3 regions of the Bacillus cereus group sp. BfR-BA-01360 genome follow, and region 3 is predicted to be linked to each of the others. Evidence: riboswitches for the same ligand, from Rfam matches in the RefSeq annotation. Region 3 holds a riboswitch; each other region holds the start of a gene.

Region 1 (3,279 bases), on a different contig from region 3:
TACGTCTTCTGATATAAGAACATGGTCTCCTTGTGAGAGAAGAAGAAAGGCAGTAGAAATGGCTGCAATGCCAGAGGCAAAAGCAAATCCTTTTGTTCCCCCTTCAAGAAGAGCAATTATATCTTCAAGCGCTTCACGTGTAGGGTTACCTGAGCGACTATAGTCGTATTTTCCAAAGGAATCTACATCAAACTGATGAAAAGTTGATGTATTGTAAATTGGAACGTTAACAGCACCGGTTTGTGCATCATGTTTATACTTGTTATGCAGTAACAGTGTGTCTAAAGAGTAATTCATATTTTTACACCTTCTTTTGCATATTGAATTGCTTGCTGTAAGTCCTGAATTAAGTCATCGCTATGTTCAATGCCAACGGAAAAACGAAGTAGACGATTGCATACACCTCGTGCAATTCGTACATCTGTTGGAATATCAGCATGTGTTTGTGTAGCTGGATATGTCATTAGACTTTCGACGCCACCTAAGCTTTCAGCAAATGTAATAATAGATAAAGATTGTAAGAAAGGATTTATCCATTTTTCATCGCGAAGACGAAAGGAAATCATGCCCCCTCTACCTGGATAAAATACGTCTGTTACACCGTCTTCTTCTTTTAAATAGGTCACAATTTTATTTGCATTTTCTTCATGTTGCTTCATCCGAAGTGCCAAAGTTTTCATTCCTCGTATTAATAACCATGAATCGAAAGGACTCAATACAGCACCAGAAGCGTTATGGTAATGGGCAAGCTCCGCACAAAGCCCGCTTCCTTTTGCAACAACAAGCCCGCTTAATACGTCGTTATGTCCACCTAAATATTTTGTTGCGCTATGTAGAACGATATCAGCTCCATCAGTTAAAGGTTGCTGTATATACGGTGTATAGAAAGTATTATCTACAATAAGCAGTAAACCATGACGCTTTGCAATGGTTGCAACAGCTTGAATATCAGTTACTTGCATTAAAGGATTGGTAGGTGTTTCGATGAAAATTGCTTTTGTCTTAGAAGTAATTGCGTGTTCAATTTGCTCAATCGATTGTGTATCTATGTATCTACATCGAATATTCCACTTTTTCTCATGTTCAGAAAATAAACGATACGTTCCTCCGTATAAGTCTTCAGATACGATAAGTTCATCATCGGAGCGAAATAGAGAAAGCACAAGAAGAACGGCCGCCATTCCAGAACTACAGGCATAGCCTTGATCACCTTTTTCTAAATCAGCAATTGCGCGTTCTACAAGACCGCGTGTAGGGTTACCAGTTCGAGAATAATCAAATCCAGTTGATTTTCCAATTCCTTCATGGCGATAGGCTGTTGAAAAGTAAACAGGGGGATTTACCGTACCTGTACCCGTTTCACTACGGTTTCCAATTTGAGCTAATGTTGTTTCGATTGTTGACATAGCAACATTCCTCCTTTATGAGATGGAAATTTAAGTATATGGTAATAGAAAAATAAAAAAAGCCTTCAAAGAAGAAGGCTTTCATTCAAATAGAGTCTTCTTCTTATCTCTCAAATTATTTGATAATTTGCTGGAATTAGCACCTTATTAACAAGTTTGTTAATGGTTGCTGAGGTGTCATAGGGCCAGTCCCTCTACCTCTCTAGATAAGAATACTTTGTATGAAATTTTATTATGTGTTTAACTTTACAACAAAAGATAAAAGAATTGCAACTTTATTTTGAAATTTTTTTATTTTTTATATTTTTTGTTGACTTTCCTTTTTTTGCATGCTAAGTTTATTAGAAAATCAGCAAATTTTGTTAAAGGAGAACAGATTTCCTTTTAATAACATAAATAGTAAGAACAAACTCTTATTAAGAGCGGTGGAGGGAAAGGCCCTGTGAAACCCGGCAACCTTCAAACAATATGTTTGAAACGGTGCTAATACCTGCAAAACAATTGGTTTTGCGTGATAAGAGGTGGATCGATGAAGTCCCCCTCTTTAAGGTGAAGAGGGGGACTTTTTATATTGATAGAAAAGAGGGAGATAAGTGAAATTACTAGATTTGTTATCAAAAGGGATTGTAATTGGTGATGGAGCAATTGGTACATTACTGCATTCACATGGACTACAAAGTAGTTTTGAAGAGTTAAATATATCAGATCCAGATTTAATTGTATCGATTCATAAACAATATGTAGCTGCTGGAGCTGATGTGATTCAAACAAATACATATGGTGCAAATGAGGCGAAATTGCGTACATATGGCTTAGAAAATCAAGTTGTACAAATTAATAGAGCAGCAGTAAAACTCGCGAAAGCAGCTGCGAAGGAGCAAAATGCGATTTTAGGAACGATTGGTGGAATGAAACATATTGGTGCCGTTACGACAACGAATATAGAGCGAGAATTTATGCTACTTGAACAGGCTGGAGCGTTAATAGAAGAAGAGGTAGATGGGCTACTGCTTGAAACATTTTATGATGAATTTGAGCTCATACATGCTATCAAAGTCCTAAGAAAACAAACAGATATTCCAATTGTGGCACAATTAGCACTTCATGAGGCTGGTACGACCCAAAATGGAAATGATGTAAATGAGATATTAGCACAACTCATACATAATGGTGCAAATGTGGTCGGCTTAAATTGTCAATTAGGCCCACTTCCTATGACGGAAGCTTTAAAAATGATTTCGATTCCGAAAGACGGTTATTTATCTGCTTATCCAAATGCTGGACTTCCAAATTATATAGAAGGACGCTATATATACGAAGGAAGTCCGGCTTACTTCGAGACGATGACACCGAAGTTTATTGAACAGGGGGTTCGTTTATTAGGAGGTTGTTGTGGTACCACACCGGCACATATTGAAAGAATGAAACGTGCAATTGCCAATCAAGTACCTGTTATAGAAAAGACGGTTGTTTCAAGGCCGCCAATCATTCATACGCATTCGGAGCGCTTTAGAGCGCATAGTACTCTTGCAGAGAAAGCGAAAAAACAAACGACAGTTGTCGTTGAACTAGATCCACCAAAAACATTGGATACACAGCGTTTTTTTGAAGGAGCTAAAGCATTAAAGCGAGCAGGTGCTGATGCGATTACATTGGCTGATAATTCGTTAGCTTCACCGCGCATTTCAAATATGGCGATGGGAGCGTTATTAACGAAGCATGATATACCAGTACTTACTCATTTAACGTGCCGAGATCACAATGTAATTGGATTACAATCGCATCTACTTGGATTGTCAGTGCTAGGAATGGAAGAAGTACTCGCTTTAACAGGTGATCCAGCTCGGGTTGGGGATTTTCCAGGGGCTACTTC
Region 2 (3,279 bases), on a different contig from region 3:
AATAGAATCACCAATGACAATGCGAAAAGCTTGTTGAGAGCTAAGCCTTCGAATCAGCGTGGATTTACAGAGACCACAATGATGGTTACAATGTTTATCGCAAGGATATGGCCATTTTACTTCAATGTATTCTTTTGAAAAGTCAGTTTCATTACAATAAATCTTTTCTTTTGGAACAAGCCCATCTAAAAGGGGGTGCACAAAGAAATCCATTCCTCCTGAAATGACATAGAAAGAAAGGTCATTTTTATTTATAAACTGTACAAATTCCTGAAAACCACTACGTATACTTGCGTTGTTTTTTAAAAATGCAATCATATCGTCATGGAGATTGGTCGGTAATAAATGAAAAAGTTGCTCAACCCCTTCTTGAATCGAAAGCTCTTGAGCTAATATCTGTTTCTTTATTTCCTCAGCCTTTGGTGGCGCGAAATGTTCCATAATAGAAATGATATTGTCGCTATTTGTAATTGTGCCATCAAAGTCGCAGAAAATTTGAATGCTCATATTTTCACCTCACGCGATGGATTTCCCCATAATTGTAGTGCGGTATGTAAGTCAGCATCATCCACTTCATGTAATGGCGTTCCTTGTAAAGTGGCATCAATTGCTGCACGAAATGCTTTGCCTCCGCCTTGTGCACCGTTAGGATGACCATGGATACCACCACCAGCGTTAATGACAACATCATTTCCAAAGTCACGAAGGATAAATGGAACAAATCCAGGGTGAATGCCAGCTGATGGAACAGGGAAACTTCTTTTTAAATGAGAATCTGCGATTGTTAATGTTTCTGCAATTTGAAGGGCATCTTTTTTTTCTAACGCAACATTTCCATATGGAGATGGAAATAAAGAAAAGTCTGCACCAGCATAACGAAGCAATTTCCCAAGTAATAGTGAATGGGAAAAGCCGTATAATTTTGATGATGTATAAGCACCGCTAATAGCAGGGTGAGCCATAATAGGAACATTGATATCTTGATCTTCCGCTAGTAGTTGTAATACATCTAATCCATATGCAAACGCATTAAACAACAGAAGATCAGCACCAGCATTTACTGCCCGTTTCGCGTTTTCTTTTACATCATAAGTACGCCCGGTTATATTGACTGCATATAAAGTTCTATGACCATACGTTTCATAAACAGATTGCAACACTTCTTTTCCTGAACGAACCCGTTTTTCAAGTGGTGTTAATGCATTTTCGAATAAAATTTCATCATCTTTTACGATATCCACTCCGCCAATTGCTTGGTCACGGAGCTGCGTCTTTAAATATCCGATATTTCGCCCAATCATTCCTTTAAAAATGCTCATTAAAAGTGGACGATTATGAACATGTAACCTCTTTCTCACTTCCTCAATCCCAAACTTTGGTCCAGAGAACTGTCTTTTTAAATCATCTGAGAATGTGAGATCGATAAGTTTAATTTCTCCATCTAATGATAATTTTCCAAATGCTGTCGTTAAAATGGCTGGTAAATCAGGACTGAAATTTAACGATGGATACTGAATTTTGATTATACCTTTTGTTACTTTTTTGCCAAGATAGTTGTTTACCTCTTCTTGTTGCGGGAGTTCTTCTACATGAACAACATTGCCTTTATGCTGTTTTAATTGTTTTTGTAATAAGTGGGGTAAATGTGTCCATGAACCAATTGTTAAGCCAAGAGCAATCTGCTCTGCTTTTTTTGTTAAGTTGTGAGAATCATCATGGATTACATATGTTGCAATTATTCCGCTCATTTTCATAACCTCCTAGTTAAATAAAAAAACCTCTCAGCTAAGGAGAGGTTTTTTTACAACCAGCTCCTTATCTGTCAGCGTAACGCTGCGAGAATTAGCACCGTGTCTACATTTGTAGATCGGTTGCCGGGCTTCGTCGGGCTCGTCCCTCCACCAGCTCTTGATAAGAAGTATTTGGAAATATTTTAATTTTTTTGATATCTGAATTTTGACAGAGATAACTTAAGTTGTCAATGGTTTTTTGAAAATTTTTAATTTGCCAATTCGATGAATAGCTTCTTGCAATCGTTCTTCAGTATGTAAGAGGCCAATTCTCACATAGCCTTCTCCATGTTTTCCAAAACCAATGCCCGGAGCAACTGCAACGTGCGCTTGATTTAATAATAGATCAGCAAATTGTTCAGAATGATAACCATTTGGAACTGGTAACCAAGCAAAGAAGGACCCTTTTGGAGTTTTAACATTCCAGCCGATGGAATGACATGCCGAAATAAGAGCGTTCCTCCTAGATTCATAGCGGTTCACTAATTCAGTTACACAAGTTTGCGAACTTAATAATGCTTCGCAAGCAGCTTCCTGAATAGCGCCGAAAAGACTAACATACATATGATCTTGCAGTAGATGAATCGTTTCAATGACACTTTCATTGCCAACTGCAAATGCGATGCGCCAACCAGCCATATTAAATGTTTTTGATAATGTATAAATTTCAATGCCTGTATCTTTAGCACCTCTAGCTTGTAGAAAACTGACCGGTTTTTTTGTATCAAAACCGATAGCTCCATAAGCAAAATCATGAACAACTAAAATGTTATGTTCATTTGCAAAACGGACTGTTTCTTCAAAGAATTCCTTTGAAGCGATCGCACCAGTTGGATTGTTTGGGTAATTTAAAAACATTAATTTTGCCTGCTTGGCAGTATCTTCGCTTATTTTCATGTAATCCGGTAAAAAATGATTCTCTGCTAATAGTGGCATTGTTTCAAGCTTTGCCTTCGCTAAAGCAATGCCAGATAAATAGTCAGGATATCCAGGATCAGGAACAAGAATCGTTTCACCAGGATTTGTAAAACAAATTGGCAATTCTACTAATCCCGCTTTTCCACCAAATAAAATCGCAACTTCTGTTTTTGGATTTATTTTTACCCCATATTCACGTTCATAAAAGATTGCAACTGCCTCTTTTAAGCTGTTATGTCCACGAAATGGTGGATATTTATGATGAAGCACCTTTTCTGCTGCATTTTGTAAAGATTTTACGATATGCGGCGGTGTTGGTTGATCGGGATTTCCTTGCCCTAAGTTGATGACATCATGTCCAGCTTCAATTACTTTATTAACTTTTGTGACAAGTGAAGCGAAAAATTGTGTTGGGAGTGATGTCATAAGCTCGGAAGGTTTAAAATCTTTCATACTTTCCACCTCTTTTGAAAGTTGTTACAATTCTAGTGACAAATAATATATCCTTTCCAAGATTTTGTAAAGAAAAAAATAAAGAATGGGGCTGAAAAAATGAAGGTCGCATGTATTC
Region 3 (3,279 bases):
CCGCTTCTTCTGAAATCGCAAGTAATTTCAAGTCTTCTACCTTTTCTATGTCTGCTGCATGTACTTCTGTATGACGAGAATGCGGTGCAAAAAAGAGCTCATCAAATCCTTGTAATAATTTCACATGTTGCTCAAGTACTTCATGTTCGAACACACCGAACATTTTTTCTGCAAGCGGATATTTAGGAATCCCATAATGATAGTACAATCCAGCTTGTGCTCCCCAACAAATATGCAATGTAGACGTTACATTCGTTTTCGAATAATCCATGATTTTCTTGAGTTCTTCCCAATAATCCACATCTTCAAATGGAAGAGTTTCAATCGGAGCTCCTGTAATAATAAGCCCATCAAATCTCTCTTTTTCAATATCGCGAAATGTTTTATAAAAACTTGTTAAATGATCTTGCGCTACATTGCGAGAAATATGCGACTCCATATGAAGTAAATGCATATCCAATTGGAGGGGCGTATTACCGAGTAATCTAAGTAATTGTGCCTCGGTTTCTTGCTTTTTGGGCATTAAGTTCAAAATTGCAATTTTTAAAGCTCTAATATCTTGTTTTTCTGCTCGCTCCTTTGTCATGGTAAAAATATTTTCTTCTTGCAACACTTTACGAGCTGGTAAATCCTTGTCAATTATGATTGGCATTTGTTTTGCCTCCAATTAAAGCTGCTTCCAAATCAGCAATAATATCAGAAACATCTTCTATACCAACTGATAAACGAATTAAATCTGACGTAACACCGGCTAAACGTTGATCTTCTTCCGTTAACTGTCTATGTGTTGTACTAGCAGGGTGAATAACACAAGTTCTTGCATCTGCAACATGTGTTACAAGCGTTGCCAAATTCACATTTGCGATAAATTCTTTCGCCGCTTCTAGTCCGCCTTTAATTCCAAACGTTAAAACTCCACTTGTACCTTTCGATAAGTATTTTTGTGCCAATGGATAATTTTCGTTACCCTCTAATCCTGGATAATTAATCCACTCAATACGCTCATGCTTAGCAAGCCACTTTGCAATTGTAAGAGCATTTTCACTATGGCGTTCCATTCTCAAATGCAACGTTTCTAAACCAATATTGCTAATATATGCATTGAAGGGGCTCATACAATTTCCATAGTCTCTTAACAATTGAACACGCGCTTTTACAATATATGCTGCTTCCCCAAAATCCTTCACATAACTTACACCATGATAACTTGAGTCAGGTTCTACAAGTTCGGGATACTTTCCATTCGTCCAATCAAAATTCCCTCCATCAATTACAACGCCACCTAATGAGCTTGCATGCCCATCAATATACTTTGTTGTAGAATGGACCACAATATTTGCTCCATGCTCAAACGCCTGACATAAATATGGCGTTGCTAATGTGTTATCAACAATAAACGGTACGTCTAGTTCTTTTGCGGCACGAGAAAATTCCTTGAAATTCAAAACGTTCATAGCTGGATTTCCAAGTGATTCTGCATAAATAAGCTTTGTTTTATCATTGGCAAGCGCCACAATTTCATCAGCGGATAAGTTCGGATTAAAAAATGTAACATCAATTCCAAGCTTACGCAAACTAACTCCAAATAAGTTAAAAGTTCCTCCATAAACAGTTGAAGAACAAAGTAAATGGTCACCACTGCTACAAATATTTAAAATAGCAAGCATAATAGCAGCCTGACCGGAAGCTGTTGCAACAGCACCGACACCACCCTCTAGTTCTGCTAACTTCTGCTCAAATGCTGCAATTGTCGGATTCCCAATACGCGTATAGATATACCCTTCTGCTTCTAAATTAAAAAGCGCCGCCAAATCATCTGAGGTGTCATATTTATATGTTGTACTTTGATAAAGTGGTAGAACGCGCGGCTCCCCATTCTTTGGTGTATATCCCCCTTGCACACAGATCGTTCCTTTTCCCCATGATTCGCTCATTTCTCATACTCCCTTCTTATATAAAACAAATAAAAAAACTGCTTCTTTCCTGAATGAGAAAGAAGCAGTTTAAAAACACGCTCTAAAATTCCTTCTTATCTCTCAGGATTTATTACCTGCAGGATTTGGCACAATTCCGATATTCGGCTGTTGCCAAGGCTTCATAGGGCCTGTCCCTCCACCTTTTCTTGATAAGACTATGCAATTACCAATGATTTTATAGCAATTATTTTCTAATGTCAATTTATTTACTGAATCTTTATAAAACAATATATTAACTGTTTATTTTTATTTTCAAAAAAATAAAACTATATAACTATCCTATATCACAATAACAAACAAGTATCCCTTAGTAACTACTCTATAATCACAGCTGTGCCATAACCGATTAATTCTGAAGAACCTTGCCCAGCGGCCATCTCAAAGTGCAGACCAACAAGGGCATTGCCCCCTAACTCTTTTGCCTCTTTCTCCATACGTTCTTTTACTATTTTCTTAGAATCCTCTAGCCTTTCTGTATAACTGACTAGTTCTCCACCAACAATTGACTTTAAACTCGCAAATAGATCTTTTCCAACGCGACGTGATTGAACAACACTTCCCGTTACTAATCCAAGAATGCCTGTAATGTTTTTTGTTGGTACGGAACCTGTAGATACCATCAACATTCTGACTCTCCTCCTATTTCATCCTCCATATATAACAAAGCAACTTTACATTTAAGTGAACATAAACTTACAGTTTATGATAAAAATAGATATCCTTTCAATGGAACAATCCACTTTTTTACTTTGTACTTATTCACAACATTGATATAATGATTAAAAATGCAGTTATCATTATATCACCTGAGGGGGCTTTTACAATGACATTAAATAAAGCACTTACAATTGCTGGTTCTGACACAAGCGGTGGTGCCGGAATACAAGCAGATTTAAAAACATTCCAAGAACTTGGTGTATACGGAATGACATCTCTTACAACAATCGTAACAATGGATCCACATAATAGCTGGGCACATAACGTATTTCCTATCCCTGTTTCTACATTAAAACCACAATTGGAAACAACAATTGAAGGTGTCGGTGTAGATGCATTAAAAACAGGCATGCTTGGATCCGTAGAGATTATCGAAATGGTTGCTGAGACAATCGAAAAACATAATCTAAAAAACGTTGTCGTAGATCCAGTTATGGTTTGTAAAGGGGCAGACGAAGCCTTGCATCCGGAAACAAATGACTGCTTACGTGATGTTCTTGTACCAAAAGCATTAATTGTAACACCAAATTTATTTGAAGCATATCAATTAAGTGGTGTGAAAATTACTACTCTTGCAGACATGAAA

The links. A riboswitch is a leader RNA that binds a small molecule or an ion and turns the genes downstream of it on or off. The one in region 3 is predicted to bind S-adenosylmethionine.
Region 1: it holds a riboswitch for S-adenosylmethionine, as region 3 does, so the genes downstream of both, MR056_RS13665 (bifunctional homocysteine S-methyltransferase/methylenetetrahydrofolate reductase) here and MR056_RS07385 (bifunctional O-acetylhomoserine aminocarboxypropyltransferase/cysteine synthase) in region 3, are expected to answer to the same signal.
Region 2: it holds a riboswitch for S-adenosylmethionine, as region 3 does, so the genes downstream of both, mtnW (2,3-diketo-5-methylthiopentyl-1-phosphate enolase) here and MR056_RS07385 (bifunctional O-acetylhomoserine aminocarboxypropyltransferase/cysteine synthase) in region 3, are expected to answer to the same signal.

Annotation. Positions count from the first base shown of each region.
Region 1 covers NZ_JAKUFV010000014.1:6,640-9,918, reverse strand. The annotation lists gene metC (cystathionine beta-lyase) at 1-297, opposite strand, end outside; gene MR056_RS13670 (methionine biosynthesis PLP-dependent protein) at 294-1,406, opposite strand; SAM riboswitch class I at 1,507-1,619, opposite strand; SAM riboswitch class I at 1,817-1,927, shown strand; gene MR056_RS13665 (bifunctional homocysteine S-methyltransferase/methylenetetrahydrofolate reductase) at 2,000-3,279, shown strand, end outside.
Region 2 covers NZ_JAKUFV010000001.1:224,832-228,110, reverse strand. The annotation lists gene MR056_RS01145 (2-hydroxy-3-keto-5-methylthiopentenyl-1-phosphate phosphatase) at 1-507, opposite strand, end outside; gene mtnW (2,3-diketo-5-methylthiopentyl-1-phosphate enolase) at 504-1,748, opposite strand; SAM riboswitch class I at 1,813-1,918, opposite strand; gene MR056_RS01135 (pyridoxal phosphate-dependent aminotransferase) at 1,971-3,161, opposite strand; partial or broken gene MR056_RS01130 (carbon-nitrogen family hydrolase) at 3,176-3,279, shown strand, end outside.
Region 3 covers NZ_JAKUFV010000005.1:191,774-195,052, forward strand. The annotation lists gene metA (homoserine O-acetyltransferase MetA) at 1-652, opposite strand, end outside; gene MR056_RS07385 (bifunctional O-acetylhomoserine aminocarboxypropyltransferase/cysteine synthase) at 636-1,934, opposite strand; SAM riboswitch class I at 2,027-2,132, opposite strand; gene MR056_RS07390 (YbjQ family protein) at 2,291-2,602, opposite strand; gene pdxK (pyridoxine/pyridoxal/pyridoxamine kinase) at 2,800-3,279, shown strand, end outside.